DNA from 2 places in the Salinibacterium sp. NG22 genome. Region 2 is predicted to be linked to the other one. Evidence: riboswitches for the same ligand, from Rfam matches in the RefSeq annotation. Region 2 holds a riboswitch; the other holds the start of a gene.

Region 1 (5,784 bases), on a different contig from region 2:
GCCTGCAAGGTCTGCAACCATCGTCTGGAAGTTGAGGAGCGCCTCAAGGCGACCCTGCGAAATTTCCGGCTGGTACGGCGTGTACGCCGTGTACCAGCTCGGGTTCTCGAGCACGTTTCGCTTGATCACAGCGGGCGTAATGGTGTCGTAATACCCGAGACCGATCATGCTGCGACGAACCTTGTTCGCGCCAGCGAGGGCGCGCAGTTCGGCGAGCGCCTCACGCTCAGAGGCAGGAGCCGGGATCGTGGAATTCACGACCGGAGTCTGGTGAATGGCGGGCGGAACCGCGGCATCCACGAGCGATTCGAGGCTGTCGTAGCCGACAGCGGCCAACATGCTGGCCTGGGCTGCGTCATCCGTGCCGATGTGGCGGTCAGCAAACGTGCCGCTGATGAAAGGGTTGGGCATTATTCGCCTGTCAATGCGGTGTATTCGTCGAGGCTGAGCATCGACGGGAGTTCAGTAAATTCGATCTTCACGAGCCAGCCTTCACCGAAGGGGTCGCTGTTGACGAGCTCTGGGCTGTCGGCGACAGCATCGTTGGATTCGACAACGGTTCCCGCAACGGGAGCAAAGAGTTCACCCACCGACTTGGTCGACTCGATCTCGCCGACGATCTTGCCCTCAGCGACGGTGGCTCCGACCTTGGGCAGGTCAACGAAGACGATGTCGCCCAGTTTGCCTGCCGCGAAGTCGGTGATTCCGACCGTCGCGATGTTGCCGTCGACCAGCACCCATTCGTGCTCGGCGGTGTACTGCAATTCGCTCTTCTCAGCCATGATCAGGCCTCTCTTTTGTAGAAGGGTAGGGAAACAACGGATGCAGCAATGCGACTGCCCCGCACATCAATGTGAAGCTCGGTGCCGACCTCACTCACGTCGGAGTCGACGTAAGCCATAGCGATCGGGTGCCCCAGCGTTGGCGACAGCGCGCCGGAGGTGATGACTCCCACCTCGGTGTCACCGTGAAAAAGAAGGTAGTCAGCGCGACCGGCGCGACGGCCCTCGGCGGCGAGACCGACGAGAACGCGAGCACCGACATCCGGGCCCGCTTCGATCGCGCTGCGACCGACGAAGTCACCTTCTTTGCTGAGTGCAACAACGCGGCCGAGGCCAGCTTGCACGGGGAAGGTGCCAAGGTTGAGTTCGTGTCCATACAGCGGCATGCCCGCTTCGAGGCGGAGAGTGTCTCGGCACGCGAGACCGGCGGGCACGAGACCGAGAGGTTCGCCGGCAACCGTGAGTGCAGCCCAGAGGTCGGCCGCGGCATCCACATGAATGTATAGCTCGAAGCCGTCTTCGCCCGTGTAGCCGGTGCGGCCGATAATGAGGTCGGTGCCGTTGAAGGTGGCCGCGGTTTCGCGGTAGTACTTGAGTTCGTCGAGCGGTGTCGCAAAGCCGGTGAGCCCCGCGGTCGCCTCGAGGATGGCACGCGACACCGGACCTTGAACGGCGATGAGCGCGTAGTCGTCGCTCTCATCGGTGACCGCGACCTCAAAGCCGACGGCCCGTTCAGTGAGCGCTGTTGCTGCGGCAAAGCGGTTTCCGGCATTGGCGACAACCAAGAAGTGGTCATCAGCGAGGCGGTAGGTGACGAGGTCATCGATGATGCCACCCGCCTCATTGAGCAACAGGCTGTACTTGGCTTGAGCCAAGGCAATACCCGAGAGCTTGCCCGCGAGCGCATAGTCGAGGTACGCGCCAGCGTCAGCGCCGCGCACGTGAATCTCGGCCATGTGCGAGATGTCGAAAATGCCGGCAGCGGTGCGCACGGCATGGTGCTCGGCGAGGTCGGAGCTGTACCGCACCGGCATCATCCAGCCAGCGAAATCGGTGAACGCAGCACCGAGTTGCTCATGGATGCTGTGCAGCGGTGAATACCTCACCGCGGTGGGCGAAGATTCAGCGGATGAAGCTTCAGAACTTGATACATCGGTCACGGAGTTCTCCTGGCGCATGGGCTAGTGAATAGAACTCCCCCTCTGTGATGAGCCTGAGAGCTTCACACGCTAAACGCTAGCGAGCTTTCACCGTCGGCGGAACCTCAGGGTGATGCGAGGTTCTCTTTCCAGAGTGGCCAAGTGCGATGCGGTACATGAACCTGAGAGATTGGCGGGGAGGCTTGCTCCTTCGGTGCCGGCCTGGCGCCTGCCAATTTCTGTTGACTAGCGCTAGATGCCCGGCTCTCCCGCATCGTGTTGCGGCCCGATGTTCAGTTGTGAGTTCAGCATAGCAATGCGGGGCGGATGCTCGCGCCGATGAGCACGCCGAGAGCGAGCAATTCGTGCCCTTTCGGCCGACTGGTGCTCGGGTGGTCTACAGCAGCGACGCGGATGGGCATCGGCGGTCGGGCTAGAGGAGTGCTGAGCTGAGCAACAAACTGGTTTCACTGTTCACGACACCCTCCACATTGCGCATGCGGGCCAAGACACGGTCAAAGTTGCTCAGGCTGTCGGTGCGGATGTCGGCGACCAGATCCCACGCGCCATTGGTGGTGTGGAGTTCATGGATCTCGGGCAGACCGCGCAGCTGGCTGATCACGGAATCCGTCGATCGCCCTTCTACCTCGACAAAGGCAATCGCCCGGATGAAAGAAGGGTCGCGGTCTTCTCTAATGCGGATCGAGAACCCGAGAACGGTGCCGTTGCTCACGAGGCGATCGATACGGCTTGTGACGGTCGCGCGCGTGACGTTAAGTCGACGCGAGAGGCTCGCCACTGACTCGCGCGCATCAGCTCGAAGGGCGGCTAACAGGCGGCGATCAAGGTCATCTAAGTCAGACATGAACAAATTGTACAATTCTGCCTCCCATTATGCATAGTTATTGGCCGGAAATAGGGTTGACTGGGAGTTGTAGGTACATAGTGCATATTCGTAACGTAGGAAGCTCTAATACCGCAACGAAAGGAGTGACCATGGTTCACTACGTAGACGTCAACAACATGCGCCGCTGGATTGCCGACACCGGCATCGAGCCGATCATTATGGGCATCGTGGGTTACCTCGAACAGGATTATGCCAAGTGGCCCCAGTTCGACAAGTCACCTCGCGTTGCCGCCCACTCCCCCGAAGGCGTCATCGAATTGATGCCGACGAGCGATGGCGAAACGTACGGCTTTAAGTACGTCAACGGCCACCCTTCCAACCCTGCACTGGGCTTCCAGACCGTCACCGCGCTCGGCATGCTCGCTCGCGTCGACAACGGCTACCCCACGTTCTTCTCGGAGATGACCCTGCTCACGGCATTGCGCACCTCTGCGACCTCCGTCATGGCGGCGCGCGCCTTGGCTCGCCCCGACTCGAGCGTTCTCGCCCTCATCGGCACCGGCACTCAGTCGGAGTTCCAGGCACTCGGCTTCCGCGCCGGCCTCGGCATCACGAGCCTGCGCGTCTGGGACACCGACCCCGCTGCGATGGACAAGTTCATTCGCAACGTTGAGCCACTCGGTTTCGACATCGTGCGCGCAACCTCAGCAGCAGACGCTGTTGCGGGCGCCGACATCGTCACGACCTGCACCGCAGACAAGAAGAACGCGACGATTCTCACCGCCGACATGATCGAACCCGGAATGCACCTCAACGCCATTGGCGGAGACTGCCCGGGCAAGACAGAGCTCGAAGAGGCCATCGTGCGCAACTCGACCGTGTTTGTCGAGTTCCCGGAGCAGACCCGCATCGAGGGTGAGATCCAGCAGCTTGAAGCTGACTCCCCCATCACCGAGCTGTGGGAAGTGCTCGCTGGGACCGCAACTGGCCGCACGTCTGCCGAAGAGGTAACCCTCTTCGACTCCGTTGGCTTCGCAATCGAAGACTTCTCGGCCCTGCGCTATGTCTTCGATGCCGTGCGCGACACCGACTACGCCACCGACCTTGACCTCATTGCCGACCCGGCAGACCCCAAGGACCTGTTCTCGCTCGTATCGCGCGTTCCTGCGCTGACCGCATAAACCACCGGTGAGCGTTCAAGCCCCGACGGCCGCTGTTCTCATCCGCCCTCACCGGTTCACACCGAATAGTCAAACTGCGGGCGACAATGCCTTCCAGTCAACGGATCCCAGCCGAACCCCGGATGAGATCGCTCGCGCCGCGTACGACGAATCCACCCAGGTGGCCGAGACGTTGCGTGACGCGGGCGTGAACATCCACGTGTTCGAGGATGAGGAGAGCACGCGCCCCGACAGTGTGTTCCCGAACAACTGGTTCTCGACACACAGTGGTGGCCGCGTTGCCGTGTACCCGATGTATGCGCCGAACCGCCGCACGGAACGACGCACCGATGTCATCGAGATGTTGAAGCACGACTTTCGGGTGCAGGATGTTGTCGACTATTCCGGCCTGGAACACGACGGCATCTACCTCGAGGGCACCGGCGCGATGGTCATCGACCACACCAACCGGGTGGCGTATGCGGCTGAGTCGCACCGCGCCAACCCGCTCGCGTTAGAGCGGTTCTGCGCTTCGTTTGGCTACGAGCCGATGATGTTTGAGGCCCGCGATAGCCACGGTGTGCCGATTTATCACACCAACGTCATGATGTGCATCGCGACCGATTTCGCCATGATCGGTCTCGACCTGATCGCCTCGGGAGACCGCCGGATGGAGATGGCTGAACGCTTGACCGCTCCGGGCCGCACTCTGATCGACCTCACGGCTGATCAGATTGCGAACTTCGCGGGCAACGCTCTCGAGCTGAAGACTCCGAACGGCCGCATCTTGGCACTCTCTACCCGGGCGCTCGCGAGCCTCACGCCGGCTCAGCGCTCGGTGATCGAAGCGAGTTGCGAGATCGTGCCGCTGGATATTCCGACAATTGAGTTGGCTGGTGGTTCTGTGCGCTGCATGGTGGCCGGCATCCACTTGGATCGTCGTTCACGCATGGCGGCCGATGTTGCCGCCGGCGTTCCTGCTGCCGGCGCTGCCGAAGCAGCCCCGACAGCAGGCGCCTAGCCAATCTGTGGCGGAAGCGGGTCCCTCCGCTTTCGCCGCAGACCGCAGCAACCTGCGACACCGGTGGTGCCGCAGGTGCTGGGCGTTCGCTAACTGCAGTTCGGGCGGCAGTCGCGCTGTGACAACGCCTCGAGCATCACATTGCTGAGCTCGGTGGGGTTGTTTGCTTGGTAGGCCGTTCCACCGGTGACCTGGGCGATCTTTCGCATCGCCTCGACGTCGGTGTCTGGCCCAATTCCGACGAGCACCACGGGAACGGGCTCGTCGGTGTTCTTGTCGATCATCGCGTTCAGTTCGTCGACCAGTTTCTCCAAGGAGATGCCGTTGTCGTCTTCGTTGCGACCGTCGGTGATGAGGATCACCGAGTTGACTTTGTCGGGGTTGAAGTCTTCGCGCACGTGCGTCACCGCAGCCAGAACGGTGTCGTTGAGTCCGGTGTAGCCGTTGATGCGCGACGGGAGTGTGTCGATGATCGCCTGAAGGCTCTCGACATGCTCGGGGTCATTCATCGAGCGGATGCCCGCGACGTCTTCCCAGTCTTCAGTACCGACTCGCTCCTTGGAGAAGAGCCACATGCCCAGCTCGTCATCCTCCGAGAGAGTGCTGAAGGCATCCTCCGCGGAGTTTTGGAACATCTCAATGCGGCGCTGACCATCCCAGGCCCGCTCAAGCATGGAACCAGACACGTCAACGACGGTGAGGATGCGCGAGCGAAGGTTGAGGGCGTTCCAGTTGCGCAGGATGCCGACGAGTTCGTCGGTGTCTCCGACGGTCTTGGTGGCCACCGGGGCTGCGATGACACCGGACGCGAGGATCTCCCCCTCACCGGCGTTGT
Region 2 (5,784 bases):
TGACATCCTCGATGCCGCGGTCGAAATCTTTGGCAACAAGGGCTTTACCGGCGGAACGCTGCAAGAGATTGCCGACGAAGTGGGCATGACTCACGCCGGAATCCTGCATCACTTCGGTTCAAAGGACAAACTTCTTCTCGAAGTGCTTGCCCTCCGCGATGAGACAGACGTTGCTGATCTCGAAGAGCAACATATCCCGGACGGGATCGCACTTTTCCGCCACCTAGTTCGCACGGCGTTTATCAATGAGGGCCGCCCGGGTATCGTTCAGGCCTATGCTGTGCTGTCTGCGGAGTCGGTGACCGACGATCACCCCGGGCGCGACTTCTTCGAAAAGCGGTATGAAGTGCTGCGCGGTGCGGTCTCCGACGCCTTTAAGATTGTGTGCGCCGAGCGCGGAATCAAGTCGAAAGAAAAGATCGACCTCGCATCCGCCAGCATTTTAGCGGTGATGGACGGGCTGCAAGTGCAGTGGCTCCTCGACCCCAAGACCGTCGACCTCGGCCGAGCATCGGAATTCGCTATCGAAGCGATCGTCGACTCCGTGATTGCTCCGGCGCGGTCAGCGCTGTCCTGAGGGGCGGCGAACGTGAGCGTCGCCATGCTCCGCGCTCGTGAGCTCACGCGCTAGCCCGCGCAATTTATCGCGGCGAGACTAGCCCTCCGCTCTGCGCGGCCCGGCGAGGTTGAGATGCACTTGTCAGCATCGTCGCCCAGTATGGGGAGTATGAGTTTTGACCTCCCGCCGCTGCGGAATCCACGACGGACTATTGGCGATCGAACCTTTGATTTCTCGCGCAACGTTGCGGTGATGGCGATCGTGAATCGCACGCCCGATTCCTTTTACGATGCGGGAACCAACTACGCGCTCGAGGATGCTGTTGCCGCGTCGCTGCGGGCTGTCGAGCAGGGGGCCGATTGGATCGACATCGGCGGCGTTCCGTTCGCTCCGGGCGACCCGCTGAGTGTCGAGGAGGAGTGCGAGCGCGTCGTTCCCGTAGTGCAGGCGCTTCGCGAAGCATCCGACGTCGTGATCTCGGTCGACACCTTCCATGCTGAGGTTGCTCGCCGGAGTATCGCGGCCGGTGCCACGGTGATTAATGACACCACGGGCTTGAGCGACCCTGACCTCGCCGGCGTTATTGCCGCCAGCGATGCATCACTCATTCTTGTTCATTCGCGGGCGCAGCCACGCACCCAGTTCGCGCGGCCGCAGTACGACGATGTAGCGACAGAAGTGCGTGACTTTCTTCAGAGCCGAGTGGAACAGGCTCGTGCCGCGGGCGTTCCCGACGAGCGATTGTTTGTCGATCCCGGTCACGACCTCAACAAAAACACCGTGCATAGTCTCGAACTCACCCGTCGCCTCGATGTAATCACCGAACTCGGGTTGCCGACCCTCGTCGCTCTCTCCAATAAAGACTTCATCGGCGAAGTGCTTGATAAGCCGAAGCGCGAACGCCTCGAAGGTTCACTGGCTGCCGCCGTGGCATCCATCCTCAATGGCGCGCGGGTCGTGCGAGTTCACGAAGTAGCGGAAACTGTTGCGGCCGTGCGCATGACCGAAGCCATTCTGGGGCTCCGCGAACCCGCGCTGCTGAAGCACAACATGTCCGACATCAACGAAAGGTAGGCACTGTGGCCGACGCATCCGAAATTCACTCCCTCAGCGCTGGGGCGCCGCTCACCGACGAGCAACTTCTCGCGAGCTACGCGGTGGCTGATCGATCAGTGCCGTGGTTGCGCGCGAACTTCGTGTCGAGCATTGATGGCGCTGCCACCCACGAGGGAGTGTCTGGTGGGCTTGGCACGGACTCAGACGGTCGTGTCTTCGGGCTGCTTCGACGGCTTGCGGATGTCATCGTCGTTGGCGCAGGGACAGTGCGCCAGGAGGGTTACCGCAACCTCGCTCTCGACGAGGAATCTGCCGGCTGGCGGACTTCGCAAGGACTCGCCGCTCAGCCACCGTTTGCCATTGTGACGGCATCACTGCGGCTGGAGCCGGGAGACCTGGGCAGCTATGCGACGCGCCCCCTCGTGGTGACCACCGAGAGCGCACCCGCGGAGAGCCGCAAACGAATCGAAGAGGTTGCTGACGTGATCATTGCGGGAGACGCTGCCGTAGATACCGTCGAGATGAAACACCTTCTCGCGGAACGCGGACTTGTGCAGCAGCACAGCGAAGGCGGTCCGACACTCTTCGCGACCATGATCGCTCAGGGCGTTGTTGACGAACTCTGTCTCACCGTGAGCCCGCGGCTCGAAGGCGGGTCTGCTCGGCGAATTGTGGATGCGGCGGATGCGACACCGCAGAATATGTCGCTCGCGCACGCACTGTCCGCGCCCGACGGAACACTGCTGCTGCGCTACCTCCGCGCCGCTCGCTAGCGCGCTGTCGTTGCGGTATTTTCGTGCGCGCTAGCACTCGACGACGTTGACGGCGAGGCCACCCATCGACGTTTCCTTGTAGCGCGAACTCATATCCTTGCCGGTCTCGGCCATGGTGATAATGACCTCATCGAGCGAGACACGGTGCTCGCCATCGCCCCACAACGCCATCTTTGCAGCGTTGATCGCCTTCGAGGCAGCAATCGCATTGCGTTCAATGCACGGGATCTGTACGAGACCGCCAATGGGATCGCACGTGAGGCCGAGGTTGTGTTCCATCGCGATCTCGGCCGCGTTCTCGACCTGTGCGGGAGTTCCACCGAGAATTTCTGCGAGCCCCGCAGCCGCCATAGAGGAGGCCGAGCCAACCTCGCCCTGACATCCGACCTCGGCGCCCGAGATCGAAGCCATGCGCTTGTAGAGCACGCCCACGGCCGCGCTGGCCAGCAAGAAGCGAACGGTAGCGTCATCCTTCGTCGCTTGGTCGGCATCTTTCATGCCAGGCGCATAGTGGGTCGCATAAAACAGCACAGCCGGGATGATGCCGGCAGCACCGTTAGTGGGGGCAGTGACGACCCGGCCACCCGAGGCATTTTCTTCGTTGACGGCAAGGGCAACGAGGTTGACCCATTCCTGCCAGAAGTTCGGATCGCGGTTGGGGTCTTCTTCGCGCAAGCGTCGGTGCCACTCGGGAGCCCGGCGACGCACCTTCAAATTGCCGGGGAGGTTGCCGGTGCGTTCAAGGCTATTGTTCTTGCACTCATCCATGACATCGCGGATGTGCAGGAGGCCAGCAACCACCTCAGACTCGGGGCGGCGGGCCAACTCGTTGCGCAACATCACACCGCTGAAGCTGAGCCCCTCGGTGCGGCAGTGCGCGAGCAATTGCGCTGCAGTGCGGAACGGCAGCGGATCCGCGACGGCGGCTGGGCCGCTAGAGGAGCTGCCATCACGGTTGTCGCCCTCACGATAGATGAAACCGCCACCGATCGAGAAGTACGTTGCCTCCAGAATTGCGGCGCCATCCGCATCGTATGCTGCAAAACGCATGCCATTGGGGTGCCCGTCAAGCACGGTAAGCGGGTGCAGGGCAATATCGGATTCGCGGAATGGCACGTCGCGGCTCGCGCTCACGTGCAGCAGCCCGGATTCTTCGATGCGGGCCAGAATCTGGTCCATCTCGGCGGGGAGAACCTGGTCGGGGAGCTTTCCCTCCAAGCCAATGAGCACCGCGCTCATCGTGCCGTGGCCAGCACCGGTTGCGGCGAGAGAGCCGTAGAGGCGAACGCTGAGAGTGGCGACAGCGTCGAGCATCCCGTGTTCGGAAAGATCAGCGGCGAAGGACGCAGCCGCGCGCATGGGGCCGACGGTGTGCGAGCTGGAAGGGCCGATGCCGACAGTGAACAGATCGAAGCTGCTCAGGGGCACTTCTTCGAGCGAGGGCGTCGGTACTTCAGTTCGGGGGGTCAGATTGCGAATGGCCACGGTGACTCCGTTTCTTCACCACACTGCGTCGTGCGGGCGTCGTTGAGTCCTCTCCGCTCTGTATTGGGCCTGAGAGTTTCCGCACGCTTGTGGCGTTGCGTTGCCCCGTCGGCGAGTCGGGCAGGGCCGACTACTTTTCAGAGTTGCCTATCCACTGCGGTACTGGGGCCTGAGAGATTCCCGGAGAGGGTTTGCTCCTACGGCGCCAACCATCGATCGGAAGGACTCTCCCGCAGCGGAATGACGGCTGTTCACTTGTGCCATCAGCATACACTTGAGCCTGCCTCGCAGACCCGTCAATCTCGCGCCGGGGTTGTGCTCAGGCGAGCATGCGTGCCGGGCCTCTCAGCGAGAAACGCACGCTCGCAAAGACCGTTTAGTCCTCGGGGTCTGAGGGGTCGATCGGCTCGTGGTGGTCAGCGTTCGTCACGCCACGACGCCAGTAACCGTCGGCCGTCACCTGCTGTTTGGGCAATCCCAACTCGCGACGCAAGTAGCGGCGGAGCGGCACAAGTGTGGTTGCTTCGCCGGCGAGGAACACGAAGGTCGACTCACCAATTTCGCCGAGCGCTCGGAGGGCAGCCTCCAGCTGGCCGAGGCCGTCGCGACGGTAGTACCACTCGGCATCCATTCGAGCCTTCTGCTCGTCACTGAAGTAGCTCTCAAGGCTGTCGTCGGCGACATCGAACAGGGCGGTGATGTTTACCGAGGTGGGGAGCATGTCGATCCAGCGCGAGGCTGCAGGAAACGCAGTCTCGTCCGCGATCAGGATGACGTGGGTTGCGCCAACAGGCAGCAGTCGTGATCCGCGCGGGCCCGCGATCACGAGGCTGTCGCCAGCGGCGGCTGAGCCGGCCCAGGCGGAGGCAGGCCCCTCATCACCGTGGACGACGAAGTCGATATCGAGCTCGTGACGACCAGCATCGCTGCGGAAGCCGAGCGGGGTGTAGTCACGCGAAATAACCTTGCCCTCGCCCTTGGGCTTCTTGATTCCATCGGCGGTCATCGTGGGTGCAGTGAGCACGCCGGTTGCGGGATCGGGAAAGAATACCTTGACGTGGTCGGTGGGGCCGCTGCTGACAAATCCGGCGAGTTCATCACCGCTGAGGGTGATGCGCGCAATCGACGGCGCCGGGTGGCTGACGGCGCTGACCGTCAGGTGGCGGATAACGAGGGGATGCTTGACGGAGTCACGTTCAATTGTCATAGGCGATGGGCGCGGGCGCCGGCTCATTTCACTAAAAGTTAGGCTTACCTAACTACTGTAACCCTCGGATGCCGAGAGGGCTAGTGAACCGAGGAGCGTTCTGTAGTCGTGATCGAGATCTCGCCCTCGAGAGAGCGGTGTACAGGGCACTTGTCGGCAATGACGAGCAGAGAAGCTCGTTGCTCATCGGTGAGTTCACCCTCGAAGGTGAGCTCACGAGTGAAATGCTCGACCATGCCCTCGGTTGAGGTGCAGTGCTCGCACGTGGCCGCATCGATCCGCTCGCGAGTGAGGCGCACGCTTACCGACTTCAGCGGCATCTTCTTGCGGTCGGCGTACATCCTGATCGTGATGGAGGTGCAGCTTCCGAGACCAGCCAAGACGAAGTCATACGGTGCAGCGCCATGATTCTCGCTCAGCGGTGCAGGCTCATCAGAGATCAGTTCGTGCCCCGACGCGAATACTCGCTGTTCGTAGCGCGCCGGACCGCTCTCGGTGACGATCACCGAGCTGCCGTCGGCAGTAACAACCGCGCTCGGGTTGACAACCGCAGCGGTTTTTGTGCCAGTGTCGCTCTTTGTCGGCTGAGGAGCCGCCGCGCCGTCGAAAGCGTAGCGAGCTGACCACGCCGCGATCATGCTCGCCGCGAAAGCAGCATCGTCCCGATTGCTCAGGAGATGATCCGCGCCATCGAGCGCCACAAA

Evidence for each region. Region 2 has a riboswitch for glycine ahead of I6E81_RS14105 (L-serine ammonia-lyase). Riboswitches for the same ligand answer to the same signal wherever they lie in the genome.
Region 1: it holds a riboswitch for glycine, as region 2 does, so the genes downstream of both, gcvT (glycine cleavage system aminomethyltransferase GcvT) here and I6E81_RS14105 (L-serine ammonia-lyase) in region 2, are expected to answer to the same signal.

The regions. Positions count from the first base shown of each region.
Region 1 is NZ_JADYWG010000002.1:192,258-198,041, forward strand. Features, by position in the region: gene gcvP (aminomethyl-transferring glycine dehydrogenase) at 1-411, opposite strand, end outside; gene gcvH (glycine cleavage system protein GcvH) at 411-782, opposite strand; gene gcvT (glycine cleavage system aminomethyltransferase GcvT) at 785-1,942, opposite strand; glycine riboswitch at 2,082-2,203, opposite strand; gene I6E81_RS10510 (Lrp/AsnC family transcriptional regulator) at 2,355-2,786, opposite strand; gene I6E81_RS10515 (ornithine cyclodeaminase) at 2,918-3,949, shown strand; gene ctlX (citrulline utilization hydrolase CtlX) at 3,957-4,949, shown strand; gene I6E81_RS10525 (VWA domain-containing protein) at 5,039-5,784, opposite strand, start outside.
Region 2 is NZ_JADYWG010000004.1:103,063-108,846, reverse strand. Features, by position in the region: gene I6E81_RS14120 (TetR/AcrR family transcriptional regulator) at 1-577, shown strand, start outside; gene folP (dihydropteroate synthase) at 728-1,633, shown strand; gene I6E81_RS14110 (pyrimidine reductase family protein) at 1,639-2,388, shown strand; gene I6E81_RS14105 (L-serine ammonia-lyase) at 2,419-3,816, opposite strand; glycine riboswitch at 4,021-4,116, opposite strand; gene I6E81_RS14100 (siderophore-interacting protein) at 4,250-5,080, opposite strand; gene I6E81_RS14095 (alpha/beta fold hydrolase) at 5,161-5,784, opposite strand, start outside.